DNA from 4 places in the Desulfotomaculum sp. 1211_IL3151 genome. Region 1 is predicted to be linked to each of the others. Evidence: predicted binding sites of a transcription regulator. Region 1 holds the regulator's gene; each other region holds the start of a gene.
What was found. The regulator LexA, encoded in region 1, represses DNA repair genes until DNA is damaged. The targets are predictions, from matches to a motif close to CNAACANNTGTTNG.
Positions count from the first base shown of each region.

Region 1 (3,823 bases):
CCTTGCATAAGAATAGCAAAATAGATTATTCTTGGCCAGGTATACGATATAAAGCCCGTACAGCCCATGTATTGTGAGGGGTAAAGCAATAAAAATTATTTCTAAGGCAGTTAAATAAGGAATGTTTTGCAAGAAAACCACTGCACGATTAAATTTTTCCGGGCTTAATATGGCAAATGAATTCGTGATTAGATGTTCCAAAAGAAAAAAACCAATGGGAAATAACCCCAATAAAGAATGAAGTTTCCGATAAAAAAAATGGTTATTGGTACTCACCGAGGACATCAACATCCTTCATCATAAAATTGAAATGCATCCCCGCAAGCAAAGCATTGCATGAGAGCTAAGTTTACTCTAATGCATATCGTTTTTTCCCTTCTTGATATAAGTCTCCACCAAAGGAATCATTAACAACAATGGCCGGGAAATCTTTAACCACCAACCGATAGATGGCCTCTGGTCCTAGCTCCGGGTAGGCCACAATGGTGGCTTCTTGAATACTTCTTGCTATCAATGCTGCTGCTCCACCAATGGCTCCAAAGTAAACCGCACCGTGTTCTTGCATGGCCTGGAGTACCTTTTCTGATCTGGCTCCCTTGCCAATCATGCCTTTAAGACCTTGTTCAATTAAAAGAGGGGCATAGGCATCCATGCGTCCGGCGGTGGTGGGACCAGCAGAGCCAATTACTTTACCAGGACGTGCCGGAGCTGGACCAACATAGTAGATGATCTGACCCTTGAGATCAACTGGCAGTTCCTTTCCTTGGTCCATTCGTTCCACTAATCTTTTATGGGCTGCATCCCTTCCGGTATAGATGACACCATGAATAAAAACCTGCTGCCCGATGCGAAGGCTCTTTACAATTTCATCCGATAGTGGTGTTGTTATGTTAACCCTTGTCACTCTGTGCACCTCCTATATGCTTACAGATTTATGTCTAGCGGCATGGCAATTAATGTTTACTGCCACGGGCAGGCTTGCAATATGACAACCAAAAATTTCGATATGTACTGCCAATGCCGTTGTTCTACCTCCCAACCCCGCAGGGCCAATGCCTAATTTATTAATGGCTTCCAGCAGTTCCTTCTCCAACTGAGCAATATCAGACAGCGGATGCGGTTCACCAACGGCTCTTAATAGTGCTTCCTTGGCCAGCAGAGCACACTTTTCCATGGTCCCACCAATCCCCACTCCGATAATCAGTGGCGGACAAGGGTTTGGTCCCGCGGCCTGAACGGTATCTAAGATGAATTTCTTGACACCTTCTACTCCTTCGGCTGGCTTTAACATCTTTAATGAACTCATATTTTCACTGCCCCCACCCTTAGGGGCCACCGTTATCTTAATTTTGTTACCTGCTACTATGCTGGTGTGGATTACAGCCGGGGTATTATCACCGGTATTTACTCTTGCCAGTGGGTGTTTAACCATGGATTTTCTTAAATAACCTTCAAGGTAACCCTTACGTACTCCTTCATTTATGGCATCAACTAAATTGCCATGGATAACTTGTACTTCCTGTCCTAATTCAACAAACACCACTGCTACTCCGGTATCCTGACACATTGGTATCGATTCTGCTGCAGCTATCCCCGCATTCTCCACCAACATATTTAAAATTTCCTTACCACTTTGGGAAACCTCTGTCTCATTGGAACGTTTAAAGGAATTTACAACATCATCTGCCAGTTTATAATTTGCCTCCTGACACAAGCGGGCTACTTCAGATATGATTACAGCACAATCTACGGTTCTAATTGTTGTTTCCTCCCTAATCTTTGTAATAACCTAATTTAGCCTTTATTATCGGGTTAATCGCAACTACTATTAATATACCATTTTTTACAATAAACATATATTCATTCTACTGTTTATTCTACCCGATTGATTTAAAATAACATCGAACAAATGTTTTTATCTTGATCCAGAGTATGATATAATATACCAAATCATGATTAAGCTTATTTTTCTTTGTGAAAGGTTGTGAACCCCGATGTTAAATCCTAGGGAATCAGAAGTTTTAAGGGTTATTATAGAAAATGTCAAGCAAAAGGGTTATCCCCCGTCAGTTAGGGAAATTGGGGAAATAGTTGGTCTTTCATCCAGTTCTACCGTTCACTCTTACTTAAAAAGATTAGAACAAAAGGGTTATCTGCGACGGGATCCTACCAAACCAAGGGCCATTGAAATTATTAACACGGATTCAGCCGATACCAGCCCTGCTTCATTCCCTGAGCAGCCGGATAACCAATACGAAGAGATGATCAATATTCCTATGCTGGGGGAAGTGGCTGCAGGGGTTCCCCTTTTAGCCGTTGAAAATTTTGATGAAAAGGTTACTTTACCCAGGAGCTTTACTGGTTATGGTGATTTCTTCATGCTTACCGTGCGGGGCAACAGTATGATTGAAGCTGGTATTTTACCCGGCGACCTTGTTTTAGTGAGAAGGCAGGAATCCGCCAATAACGGTGAAATAGTCGTCGCATTATTAGAAGACGAGGCCACCGTGAAAAGATTTTTCAAAGAAAAAGATGGCATTCGGCTTCAACCCGAAAACAGCCTCCTATCTCCCATTTTTGTCAGGGAGATTAAAATACTTGGCAAGGTGGTTGGACTAATGAGAAAAATATAAAAAGGTCGCATAGCGACCTTTTTTTGTTGGATCTTTGCTAGTTTGATTGGCAATCTTTATTGTAGTGTGGACACATGCTGCAGTGTTCTGCCTTATCCTCTATGACATAACAATATGCACCTTGTTCCTTCCAACAGGGCTTGTTTAAGTTTACGTTTTCACCCTTTTGTTGACTACCACCGTCACAATACTTGATATCCCAGCAGGGATACATACTAATAATCTGCAGCACACCTGCGATATTCAGGCCTTTTTCATTAATGAGATAATGAATAAACTGAAGTCTTTTAACATCGTTATTACTATATAACCTCTGTTTATTGCGACGGGCAGGTTCAACTAGCTTGTGCTTTTCCCAAATACGAAGGGTCTCTGGATGTACCTTTAAAAGTTCGGCAATAACGCCTATATTAAACATAGGCTGATCATCGTTGCAAAACAAGGATTTATCTCCTCCCGTTATAAAATCTAATATCCTTTATTTATTATATAGTCTATAAACCCAATTTGTAAATTAGCTAAATTACTGCAAAAGATAAAATTATTACTATTTATCTTACGGTTTTGGGACAAACCTCGAATTTTTGTATTTTTTGCCGAAACTGGTATGGCCCTTTTAGACTTCTATCTCTAGGTCCAATAAAGGGGCATGCTGTTGGGCACCATAGACATCGGTTTCACCAAGGGCACCGGATGGGTAGGGCCGTACAATGGTAGCCTTGATGGCGTAGGCAGGAGAAAATTCGACAATTCCTATGACATCCGTCTCAGGAATGCCATAGAGTTTTGCAACGGTAGTTTTATTTATTACCTTAGCTGTACAGGCAGCTTCATATGATTTTTGATCCTTAAAAATAACATCTAAGGTTAGTTCATAGGGTCCAGAATTTTTACTTCGAATGACCGAAGCCAACTCAGTTAATTTAGCCTTTGACATTATTTTTCCTCCCCTGCATGAATGATTTCAAATGGAAACAATGCCACGGGATCATCAACCTGCAATAAGTGATAAATATTAAAGTTATAAACAGCTCCCGCCTTAAAGTCCGAAGGGGAATAGGGAAAGGCCAGGTTGCCAGCTGTAGCTACCCGCCCAGGATAGCCATAGTGAAGCATGGTGGACCGGGCAAAGCTGCAAATGGTATTCGCTATTTCTTGGGTTTCTGCCACAGCCTCAATAATAATGCCCA
Region 1 is NZ_JBAIYV010000040.1:42,589-46,411, reverse strand. Features, by position in the region: gene V6C11_RS10770 (succinate dehydrogenase cytochrome b558 subunit) at 1-285, opposite strand, end outside; gene V6C11_RS10765 (Fe-S-containing hydro-lyase) at 350-904, opposite strand; gene V6C11_RS10760 (fumarate hydratase) at 917-1,759, opposite strand; gene lexA (transcriptional repressor LexA) at 1,995-2,633, shown strand; gene V6C11_RS10750 (MerR family transcriptional regulator) at 2,671-3,075, opposite strand; gene V6C11_RS10745 (DUF4387 domain-containing protein) at 3,250-3,570, opposite strand; gene V6C11_RS10740 (acyclic terpene utilization AtuA family protein) at 3,570-3,823, opposite strand, start outside.

Region 2 (3,823 bases), on a different contig from region 1:
CATCCAACAGGTCAAGCGGCCGACCCTGATCCTGGCACCCAACAAAACCCTGGCAGCACAGTTGTGCAGTGAAATGAAAGAGTTTTTCCCGGAAAACTCCGTTGAATATTTCGTTAGTTACTTTGACTATTACCAACCAGAGGCTTACATTCCCCATACCGATACTTACATTGAAAAGGATTCCTCCCTCAACGACGAAATTGACAAACTGCGCCACTCCGCCACCACTGCCCTATTGGAGCGGCGGGATGTTATTATCGTAGCCAGTGTTTCCTGTATCTATGGTTTAGGTAATCCGGAAACCTACCGAGATTTGGTGTTGTCCCTGCGGGCCGGGGGTACCTACGACCGGGATGCCATTCTGCGTAAGCTGGTGGATATACAATACGAAAGAAACGATATCAACTTTAGTCGGGGAAAATTCCGGGTACGGGGCGATGTCATAGAAATATTTCCCGCCAACGCCAGTGAAAGGGCCTTGCGGGTGGAGATGTTTGGGGATGAAGTGGAACGTCTGTTGGAAATAGACGTGCTGACCGGCGAGATTTTAGGGCAAAGGCAACATATTGCCGTGTTCCCCGCCAGTCACTTTGTCACCGATGAGGATAATATGAAAAGGGCCATTGCCACCATTGAAGCAGAACTGGAGCAGCGGTTAAGGGAACTAAGAGATGCCGATAAACTGTTGGAAGCCCAGCGACTGGAGCAGCGCACCCGCTACGATCTGGAAATGATGGCCGAAGTGGGCTTTTGCTCTGGTATTGAGAACTACTCCAGACACCTAACCGGACGGGCTCCCGGCGAATCACCCTTTACCCTGCTGGACTTCTTCCCAGAGGATTGGTTGCTTGTCATCGACGAATCCCACGTGGCGGTACCCCAGGTTGGCGCTATGTACGAGGGGGACCGTTCCAGAAAAACCACTCTGGTAGAGCATGGCTTCCGCCTGCCCTCGGCCCTGGATAATCGCCCCTTAAAGTTTCAGGAATTTGAAGCCAGGGTTAACCAAGTGATCTACGTATCCGCTACCCCGGGTAACTATGAATTTAAGCACCAAGAGCAAATCGTAGAACAAATTATTCGTCCCACCGGTCTGCTGGACCCGGAAATCACGATCAAACCCACCAAGGGCCAAATTGACGATCTGCTGGGTGAAATTCGCATTAGGGTGGAGCGGGACGAAAGGGTCCTGGTAACCACCCTGACCAAAAAAATGGCCGAGGATCTTACGGACTACTTTAAAGAAAACGGCGTGCGGGTACGCTATCTGCACTCAGATATCCATACCATGGAACGAATGGAGATTCTCCGCGACCTACGCTTGGGCACCTTCGACGTGCTGGTGGGCATCAACCTGCTCAGGGAGGGCTTAGACTTACCGGAAGTCAGTCTGGTGGCCATCCTGGATGCCGACAAAGAAGGCTACCTGCGTTCCGAACGCTCCCTTATTCAGACCATCGGCCGGGCTGCCCGTAACGCCGAAGGCCGAGTGATTATGTATGCGGACAAGCTGACCGACTCCATGAAAAAAGCCATTGGCGAAACCAATCGCCGTCGCAAAATTCAAATGGAGCACAACCAAAAGCACAACATCACCCCGGAAACCGTCCGCAAGGCAGTAAGGGATATTATCGAAGCAACCAGAGCCGCCGAAGAAAAAGCACCCTACATCGCCCAAAGCAAAGCCGGCAAAATGACCAAGACCGAGCTGAAGAAAATGATTGCCAAACTGGAAAAAGAAATGAAAGAATCCGCCAGACACCTGGAATTCGAACGGGCAGCCCAATTAAGGGACGCCCTGATCGAGCTGCGTCTGCAGCTTAGGGGCGACAAGAACATTAAGCCGGCGATACCGGAGATTGAGTATTAGTCTGGGCCTAACCAGGGGGTCTGACCCCGGTGAAAAAAGGCAAAACCCTAGTGACCCAAGAGCACCCGACAAAAGCACCCGCCAAGGGTGCTTTGTACTTGTTTCAAAAGAGACAAAATCATTACAAATACCGTACAAATGTTCTGATAGCCATTGTCTTTTTCCCATTAATAAAGTATAACTTTATATAAAGGTACCAAACAATGAGTAACAGCCAACAGCCAGGGCCTACGGCCCAAAAAGCGGATGGCTAAAACATCCAACGAACCACAACTTACCATCACAACACAACAAACCGTTGATATACAAAACAAAGGAGCTAACACCAAATGTCCGACCAAATCCTAATTCGTGGGGCACGGTCCCACAACCTGAAAAACATCGACGTGGATATCCCCCGGGATAAGCTGGTGGTGATTACCGGGCTTTCCGGTTCCGGCAAATCCTCCCTGGCCTTCGACACCATCTATGCCGAAGGTCAGCGTCGCTATGTGGAATCCCTGTCTGCCTATGCACGGCAATTCCTGGGGCAAATGAATAAACCGGACGTTGATTATATAGAAGGCCTTTCTCCGGCCATTTCCATCGATCAAAAGACCACCAGCCATAACCCACGTTCCACCGTGGGCACCGTAACGGAGATTTACGATTACCTGAGGCTGCTTTTTGCCAGGGTGGGCCGGGCCCACTGCCCCAAATGCGGCCAGTCCATTAGCCAGCAGACCATCCAGCAGATGGTGGACCAGCTCATGGCCATGCCTGAAGGCACCAAGCTGCAGCTGCTGGCCCCGGTGATTCGGGGTAAAAAGGGTGAACATGTCAAAATCTTTGAGGACATCAAGAAAAGCGGCTTTGTGCGGGTGCGGGTGGACGGAGAAATCTATGAAATCACCGAAGCACCTCCATTGGATAAGAAAAAGAAGCACACCATCGAAATTGTGGTGGACCGCATGATCATCCGCCCCGGCAGTGAGAAACGGCTGGCAGATTCCCTGGAAACCGCCCTTAAGCAAAGCGAAGGCATCGCTATAGCTGCGGTCATAGATGGCGAGGAACTTACCTTTTCCGAGAACTTCGCCTGCTCCGATTGCGGTATCAATATCAGTGAAATCAGTCCCAGGCTTTTTTCCTTCAACACCCCCCACGGAGCCTGCCCGTCCTGCACGGGTCTGGGGTTTAACCATGAGTTTGATCTGGAGTTAATTATACCGGACAAGGGCAAAAGTATCCAAGAAGGAGCCATTGAAGGCTGGCACAAGGGCAATATTGCCGCAGCCTACCTGGCTGGCGTGGCAGAAAAATATGATTTCAGTCTGGACACACCGATGGAAGAACTTTCAGATAAACATATGAAAGTGATCCTTTACGGCACGGGCCAGGAAAAGGTGAATTTTAATTATGTCGATAGCTATGGGCATCGGCATCGTTATGAAGTGCCCTTTGAAGGCATTATCGGCAACTTGACCCGCCGTTACCGGGAGACCCAGTCCGATTCCATGCGGGAAGAGTTTGAAAAATACATGAGTATCAAACCCTGCCCCAGTTGTCAGGGTGCCAGGCTCAAGCCGGAGGCCCTGGCAGTGAAGATCGGGGCGAAGGATATTGCCTCTGTCACCACCCTATCGGTGTCAGAGGCCCTAAAATTCTTTAAAAACCTGGATTTTACTGAAAAGGAGAAAATGATCGCCCGACAGATTCTTAAAGAGATTAACGAACGGCTAGGTTTCCTGGTCAATGTGGGACTGGATTACCTAACCCTGGGCCGGGCAGCAGGCACCCTTTCCGGCGGCGAGGCCCAACGCATTCGCTTGGCTACCCAAATCGGTTCCGGTCTGATGGGCGTACTCTATATTTTAGACGAGCCCAGCATTGGCCTGCACCAGCGGGATAACGAAAGGCTCATTGCCACCCTGGAACGGCTGCGGAATTTGGGCAACACCCTGATCGTGGTGG
Region 2 is NZ_JBAIYV010000050.1:104,067-107,889, reverse strand. Features, by position in the region: gene uvrB (excinuclease ABC subunit UvrB) at 1-1,870, shown strand, start outside; gene uvrA (excinuclease ABC subunit UvrA) at 2,200-3,823, shown strand, end outside.
Region 2: the regulator LexA is predicted to act here: its motif matches at 2,002-2,015, upstream of uvrA (excinuclease ABC subunit UvrA).

Region 3 (3,823 bases), on a different contig from region 1:
TCATTACGGCCATATCATGCTGTAGTTCCTTCTCTACATCATTTAACAAGATCTGACGGGCTTCTTCCGATGAAAGCCCCGATACACGCTCAAGTTCAGCCAACTGGCGACTTAAAACATTTGTTAGTTCAGCCTTGGTATTTTCAATTTCAACTTCCTTACGACTGAAGGATTCCTCTTTCTTTTCCATGGAATCCATCTTTCTGTCTAGAGTCTCCTCTTTTTGCAGAAGTCTTCTTTCTAATCGCTGAAGTTCATTTCTACGGTCACGTATTTCCTTTTCCATTTCGTTCCGCAGTTTTAGAACTTCTTCCTTTGCCATTACAATAGCCTCGCGCTTTTTACCCTCTGCGTCCTTCTCCGCTTCTTCAACTATTTTCTTGGCTTGGCTTTCAGCCGATGCTATTTTGCCTTCGGCAATATTCTTTCGAATAAAAAATCCAATTACTAGTCCGATCAAGGTGGTAATAACCGCCACCAAAACAACTTGTAACTCCACTATTTTCACCTCCTGTCTCATTAAGCATATAAATTCAAGATCATCATAAACAAAAAAAGCCGAGCATTACTCGGTAGAAAATAAATAGATATCTGGGTTTGTCCAAATCCGGTGCAGTATTACAAACAACCAAAGATATGGAGCTTAACTATAAAGCCAAAAATCCCGCTAAGGATAGTGTTTGCGCCTTAAGGAATATATTGGATTTTATATATATTAACTGTTGCCAGATATCAAATTCTATTTTCTCCCAACAGTAATTTTACTAGTTTTTTTAGCCACTGTCAAGATTGCCGTCTGTAAGCCCTAAGCCTTGAGCCGTCAGCTTTTTTAAGCCCTTAGCGGTTAGCCCTGAGCCAGCCTATTGGCCATGGGCCATGGGCTTTTTTGCATGTATTATTTTAGGGTCCGGTGCACCCTCTTTAGGCAACCCGGCGGCACCAGAAAAGGATGAAAACGGTGTCCTCCTGAGTGACAACGAAGGATCTTGGGGCTAACCTTTCAATGGCCGAAAGATCCTTCGCTAGCTCAGGCTGGCATCCATAGAATGTTTTAAAGCCGATGGCTCATGGTCATTTTTCAAAATAGCTAACGACTAAATGTCATCCTCGTCTCCATCCTCTTGTTCCTCGACAATCCCTTCTACAGAGGGCAGCACACTGCCCAGGGATAGCTTTTCACGAACTTTAGCCTGAATTTCCGCACATAGTTCCGGTCTTTCCCTAAATAATTCCTTGGCGTTTTCACGCCCCTGACCTAATCTTTCTTCACCATAGGAATACCATGCGCCACTTTTATTAACAATCTTTAATTCTGTGGCAACATCAAGAATACTACCTTCTTTCGATATGCCTGTACCATACATAATATCAAACTCTGCTTGTTTAAAGGGAGGAGCTACTTTATTCTTGACGATCTTCACCTTGGTGCGGTTGCCTATTATATCTGTGCCTTGTTTAATATTTTCTTGCTTACGTACATCCATGCGCACGGAGGCATAGAATTTTAAGGCCCTGCCACCCGTGGTTACCTCGGGAGAACCATAAACTACACCGACTTTTTCACGAATTTGGTTGATAAAGACAACAATGGTTTTGGATTTGCTAACAATACCCGTTAATTTTCTTAAAGCCTGGGACATTAACCTTGCCTGCAGTCCCACATGGGTGTCACCCATGTCCCCTTCTATTTCAGCCCGGGGTACTAACGCTGCCACAGAGTCCACAACGACAACATCCAAAGCACCACTACGTACCAACGCCTCACATATTTCCAAAGCCTGTTCTCCTGTATCCGGCTGGGATACCAACAAGTTGGCTGTATCGACACCTAAGCGCTTAGCATAAACTGGGTCCAGGGCGTGTTCCGCGTCGATAAAGGCTGCCATACCATTTTGTTTCTGAGCCTCAGCAATCACATGCAAGGCCACCGTAGTTTTACCAGAAGATTCCGGGCCGTATATTTCTACAACGCGACCCCTGGGAAGTCCGCCAACTCCCAAAGCAATATCCAAGGACAGTGCCCCGGTAGAAACTGCTTCTATGTTTAATTTTGTTGAGTCTCCTAACTTCATAATTGAGCCTTTGCCAAATTGCTTTTCAATACCGGACAAAGCAAGTTCAAGGGCCTTTAATTTATCGGACATAAAATCCCCCTCCAAAACACATGTTCGTCCTTTCATTATAGGGCCAATGAAAGAACTAGTCAATTAGAAAAAACCGACTGGCGCATAATAAAAATCACAGGCCAAGCAATCCACAGCCTAGGTTCTGTGTGCATATTGGAAAAAACATTTTCCAATATGCACACAAACTTGGCTAATATGCCTGCTTAGAATGCCTGTGATTACTACCTTCTAGCCCGGGCCGGTTCAACGAATAATCTTCTGCCTTTAACGTGCTGTCTGTGCAAGCAACTGATAACGCAGTTGGCCCAGCTCTCGGGAACCTCTACAAAGCTAAAGTTCTCATAGATGTTAATGCTGCCTATTTGACTACCGGGAATACCTGATTCATCGGAAACCAGTTTGATAATCTCAGCGGGGCTGGTCCGGTCTTTTCTGCCTAGTGTTAGGAATAGCCGTACCATGCCGGGCCTGGCACCTGTATTGCCAAAATTAACGGTATCTAGATTAATCTCATCAACGCTGGGTTCCATATCCATGGAAAGCTTGAGGGCAGCCGCTGCTATATCAATCGGATCATACTCATCCAGCAGCGGGTCGATAATCGAACGATAGTAACCAAGCTTACCCTCTTCGATAATCTGCAGCATTCTTTCCTTAATGGTTTCCTTTTGACGCTCCACCACATCAGCCACCGTAGGGAGGTTCTCCCTTTTAATACGACTCTTGGTTATATTTTCAATTAAGCGAAGTTGGCGATATTCCCGGGGGCTAATGATGGTTATGGCTACACCTGATCTGCCTGCCCTACCTGTCCGCCCAATTCTATGGACATAAAATTCCGGATCTTGGGGTATATCATAATTGACTACATGGGAGACACCCTCAATATCCAACCCCCTGGCAGCCACATCTGTGGCTACCAGAAGTTCTGCTTCGCCTGATCTGAATTGCCTCATGACGGCATTTCTTTGCTGCTGGCTGAGGTCACCATGTAAAGCCGCTGCAGCAAAACCCCTGGCCTGCAAACCCGCCACCAATTCGTCCACACCCCTTTTGGTACGGCAAAAAACAATACCTTGGGCGATATCACTTATGTCCAATATACGACAAAGTGCTTCTAACTTATTTTTTTCCGGTGCCTCATAATAAACTTGCTCAATCTGTGGCACAGTAAGGTTGGCCTTACTAACCGTAACATATTTGGGTTCCTTCATATACTGGTGCGCCAGTCTAATAATTTCCCCAGGCATGGTGGCAGAAAAAAGCAAGGTTTGCCGTTCCGCCGGTGTATGTCGAATAATTTCCTCAATATCTTCGATAAAGCCCATATCCAACATTTCATCCGCTTCATCAAGAATAATCATATCAACCTGATCAACCTTCAAAGTTTGTCGACGCAGGTGATCCAACAAGCGTCCAGGGGTACCAACAATCACTTGCACACCTTGCCGCAGTGATCTTATTTGACGGTCAATGGATTGTCCGCCATATATGGGTAAAACCTTAATTCTGCAGTAGCGTCCTATTTTGGAAATCTCCTCTGCCACCTGAATGGCCAATTCACGGGTTGGTGTTATGATTACTGTTTGAACTTCCCTTTTTCTTGGATTTAACTTTTCGATCATTGGGATGCTAAAGGCTGCTGTTTTACCTGTACCAGTCTGGGCCTGACCAATCATATCATGACCGGCTAAAAT
Region 3 is NZ_JBAIYV010000057.1:1,601-5,423, reverse strand. Features, by position in the region: gene rny (ribonuclease Y) at 1-520, opposite strand, end outside; gene recA (recombinase RecA) at 1,095-2,144, opposite strand; gene V6C11_RS15850 (DEAD/DEAH box helicase) at 2,348-3,823, opposite strand, start outside.
Region 3: the regulator LexA is predicted to act here: its motif matches at 2,158-2,171, upstream of recA (recombinase RecA).

Region 4 (3,823 bases), on a different contig from region 1:
GGGTCCGAACTGGAATCCCAATCTGAGATATTGATAAATTAGTGTTCCACTACCTTGTAATTCTGATAAATAAACATAAAATATCTGCTGCAGGGTATAAAAGGATATCTTATCCTCTATGGCCCGATAGACTTTGGCACTTTTCTCTTGATCCGTATGAATGGTTATGGCCTGACTAAATAAATCCTGCTGAAATTCATCTTGGTAAACAATATAATCCGGCCTCTCACTTCGGTAATAAGCCTCGTAAACAGCCGTTAATAACCCCTCAAAGCTTCCATCATAAATAAAATAAATCATGTTAAATCTCCCCTGTAATACAAGCCTGGGCATCTTCCAACTGGTAACCCAAGCTTTGCTCGGTAAACAGGGCCAATTGGGTGTAGGTTTCTTTTTTGGAGTGGGGCAATAGGCGGCTTTTGATTGCCTCTGCCCTAAAAGGTACTTCACCATAATATTTGCCTTTACAGGTGATAAAATAGCGCGCTCGTTTTAAGACAATGCCCATCTTATGTAAATCTTCAAAGCCCAGAGAGTGAAATCTTCGGGCCGTTATTATTTTCCTTGCATTTTTCACCCCTATGCCTGGTACCCGGAGGATTAAAGGATAGTCCGCCTTGTTTATTTCCACCGGAAATATATGAAGATTTCGTAAGGCCCAATCGGATTTAGGATCAAGGTCAAGCTGAAAATTCGGTTGATCTTCGGAAAGAAGTTCTTGGGCCTTGAAACCATAAAAACGAAGCAACCAGTCGGCCTGGTATAACCGATTTTCACGCTTAAGTGGTGGGCTAGCGATTTGTGGTAGTACTGGTTTATTGGATACTGGTACGTAGGCTGAATAATACACTCTTTTAAGATCGAAATTTTTATATAAATTTTCCGATAGATTAATAATCTTAAGATCGGTGTCCGGTGTGGCACCGATAATTAATTGGGTGCTTTGCCCGGCTGGCACGAAGGAAGGAGCTTTTCTGGAGATTTTCCTTTCTTCTCTACTTTCAAAAATATGGGAACCGATAAGGCCCATTGGTTTAAGAATGGTTTCCTTTCTTTTTTGCGGTGCCAGTAGTTTTAACCCTTCATTGGAAGGCAGTTCGATATTTACACTCATTCGATCAACCAGGGTGCCAGCCTCGGCTATTAATCGCCAATCCGCCCCAGGAATAGCCTTTAGGTGGATATAGCCATTAAAACGTTCCTCTAACCTTAGTTTTCGTACCGTTTGCAATAACAGTTCCATGGTATGATTCGGGTTGTTACAGATGGCGGAACTAAGGAATAAGCCTTCGATGTAATTCCTCCGGTAAAAATTGATGGTCAAATCAACCACTTCCTCCGGGGTAAAGGCAGCCCTGGGCAGGTCGTTACTAACCCTATTTACACAGTAGGCACAATCAAAGATACAGTAGTTGGTAAGAAGTATTTTTAAAAGGGAAATACATCTGCCATCGTCAGACCAACTATGACAAATGCCACTCTGGTCTGCGTTGCCCAGGCCGCCAGCAATATTTTTGCGCTTGCTGCCGCTGGACGAACAGGATACATCATATTTTGCCGCATCGGATAAAATCCTTAGTTTTTCCAATAATTCCAATCTTACCACCCCGTTAAGGCATAGCCGCCTGTCATCCTTCGCTAGCTCAGGATGACAGAAGATTTTCTTTTATTACCAGCTCCGATATTAACATGTAAGCTCTTTCGTATTATTTTATCATAGAACAAGTGTTCCCGAAAGTCGTTTTACAAAATTCATGCCATTAATCCATCAAATACCCCTAAGCATAATATGCACAAAAAGCCCAGGCTCATTACACCCAAAAGCTGACGGTTAATCCTCAGCCAAACTACCGGCCTGTTTGTTTTTTATAAATCTCCAAAAAATTATACATTTTTTCCCTTGCCAAAGCACCCGTTAAACTAGGTGTCTCAAAAAAGCGCTCCGGGAATTCAAGCTTGTCCAACTGATAGCCTAGAAGTTGCCTGGTCTGGTTTTTGATCTCGTATATATCCTGACCTAACGTAGCCAGTTCCTCCGCGGTGGTGCTAATGCCTATGGCAGCCAGGGCTTCAATAACCGTATCTTGCTGGTAAATAACGAAAAGGGTCAACCTGCGATGGCTCGGTTACAAAAATCATGTCCGTATCCTGTAGCGTTTGTCTCTTCAATGGGCATGTGCCTTCGTAATTTCATTATTGACCACTTTGGTCGGTTGTGCTATGCTGCAATTACCGACCAAAGTGGTCAATGTACATAAGGAGGTGGTAATGATGTACGAAAACTTCATCGGTCTAAAAGAAGAAAAGCGGGATATTATCATCAATTCGGCCCTGATGGAATTTGCCAAAAAGGGCTATGATCTGGCTTCCACCAACGAAATGGTAAAGGCGGCGGGTATCTCCAAGGGGGCGCTGTTCCACTACTTCGCCAGCAAGAAGGCTTTGTTCCTCTTCCTCTGCGAGTATGTGTTTGGGGTGGTGAGCCGGGAATTCTATGAGCAGATCGGCCACTGCGGTGGCGATTTGCTTGCCCGGTACCGCCGGGCCGCCATGCTCAAGGGGGCTGTCTACCAGCGATACCCCCCGATGTTTGAGTTCATCAAGCGCCTGACCGTGGAAAAGTCCTCCGAAATCGCCGCCGAGCTGAAGGAGCAGTTGGAAAAGATGACGGACTACGGCTATCAGTGTCTGCTGGGCAATTTGGATACCTCTTTGTTCCGACAGGATGTGCCCGCCGACAAAATCCGGGACCTAACCATCTGGGCATTGGAAAACTACGGAAACCGTTCCCTTAAATTGACTGGAGATCAAAGGGCGGAGGACATCGACATGGAGGCCCTGAGCTTCGACTTTGACCAGTATCTGGATGTATTGCGCAAGTGCTTTTACAAACAGTGAGGAGGAAAGACATTGCCTGCTATTGAAATTCACGGCTTAACTAAGCATTTTGGAAAAACCGTCGCCTTGAATGGAGTCAACTTGAAGGTGCCCGAGGGCAGCATTTACGGCTTTATCGGCCCCAACGGCGCGGGCAAGTCCACCACCATCCGTGTTTTGCTGGGCCTGCTGAAAAAGAACGCGGGGGAGGTCAAGCTGCTGGGCGGCGACCCCTGGCGGGACAATGTGGAACTGCACCGGCGTCTGGCCTATGTCCCCAGCGATGTACAGCTCTGGGACAACATGACCGGCGGCGAGATCATCGACTTTCTCGGTCGGCTGCGGGGCAGCTATTCCAAGGAGCGCCGGGCAGCGTTTATTGAGCGGTTCGACTTGGATCCCACCAAGAAATGCAAGACCTACTCCAAGGGCAACCGCCAGAAGGTGGCGCTGATTTCGGCCTTTGTATCCGATGTGGAGCTGCTTATCCTTGACGAGCCCTCAACCGGCCTCGATCCGCTGATGGAGGGCGTATTCCAGCAATGCCTCAAGGAGGCGCGGGATGCGGGTAAGACGGTGCTCCTCTCCAGCCACATCCTCTCGGAGGTGGAGGCGGTCTGCGATCAAATCGGCGTTATCCGTGCGGGGAAAATCATCGAAGAGGGCAGTATGGAGGAACTGAAAACGCTCATCCATCAACAGACCCCTCCCACACTGGAAGCCCTGTTCCTGAACTACTACAAAAGGGACGCCGAAAGGGGGGCTTAACGTGAAGCAATATTTTCACGGCACCCTTTCCCTCATGGGGCTGTATCTACGGCAGAATCGCATTTTCACCTTCGTCTGGCTGCTGTTGCCAGGGTTGTGGGTGACCATCAATACGGTGTCGTCGCTGGTACTGTTCCCCACGCAGGAGGCTCTCGCCGAGATGGGCGTTAGCCTCATC
Region 4 is NZ_JBAIYV010000011.1:47,017-50,839, reverse strand. Features, by position in the region: gene V6C11_RS01865 (TIGR03915 family putative DNA repair protein) at 1-300, opposite strand, end outside; gene V6C11_RS01860 (putative DNA modification/repair radical SAM protein) at 302-1,597, opposite strand; gene V6C11_RS01855 (hypothetical protein) at 1,848-2,111, opposite strand; gene V6C11_RS01850 (TetR/AcrR family transcriptional regulator) at 2,272-2,898, shown strand; gene V6C11_RS01845 (ABC transporter ATP-binding protein) at 2,911-3,645, shown strand; gene V6C11_RS01840 (ABC transporter permease) at 3,647-3,823, shown strand, end outside.
Region 4: the regulator LexA is predicted to act here: its motif matches at 1,719-1,732, upstream of V6C11_RS01860 (putative DNA modification/repair radical SAM protein).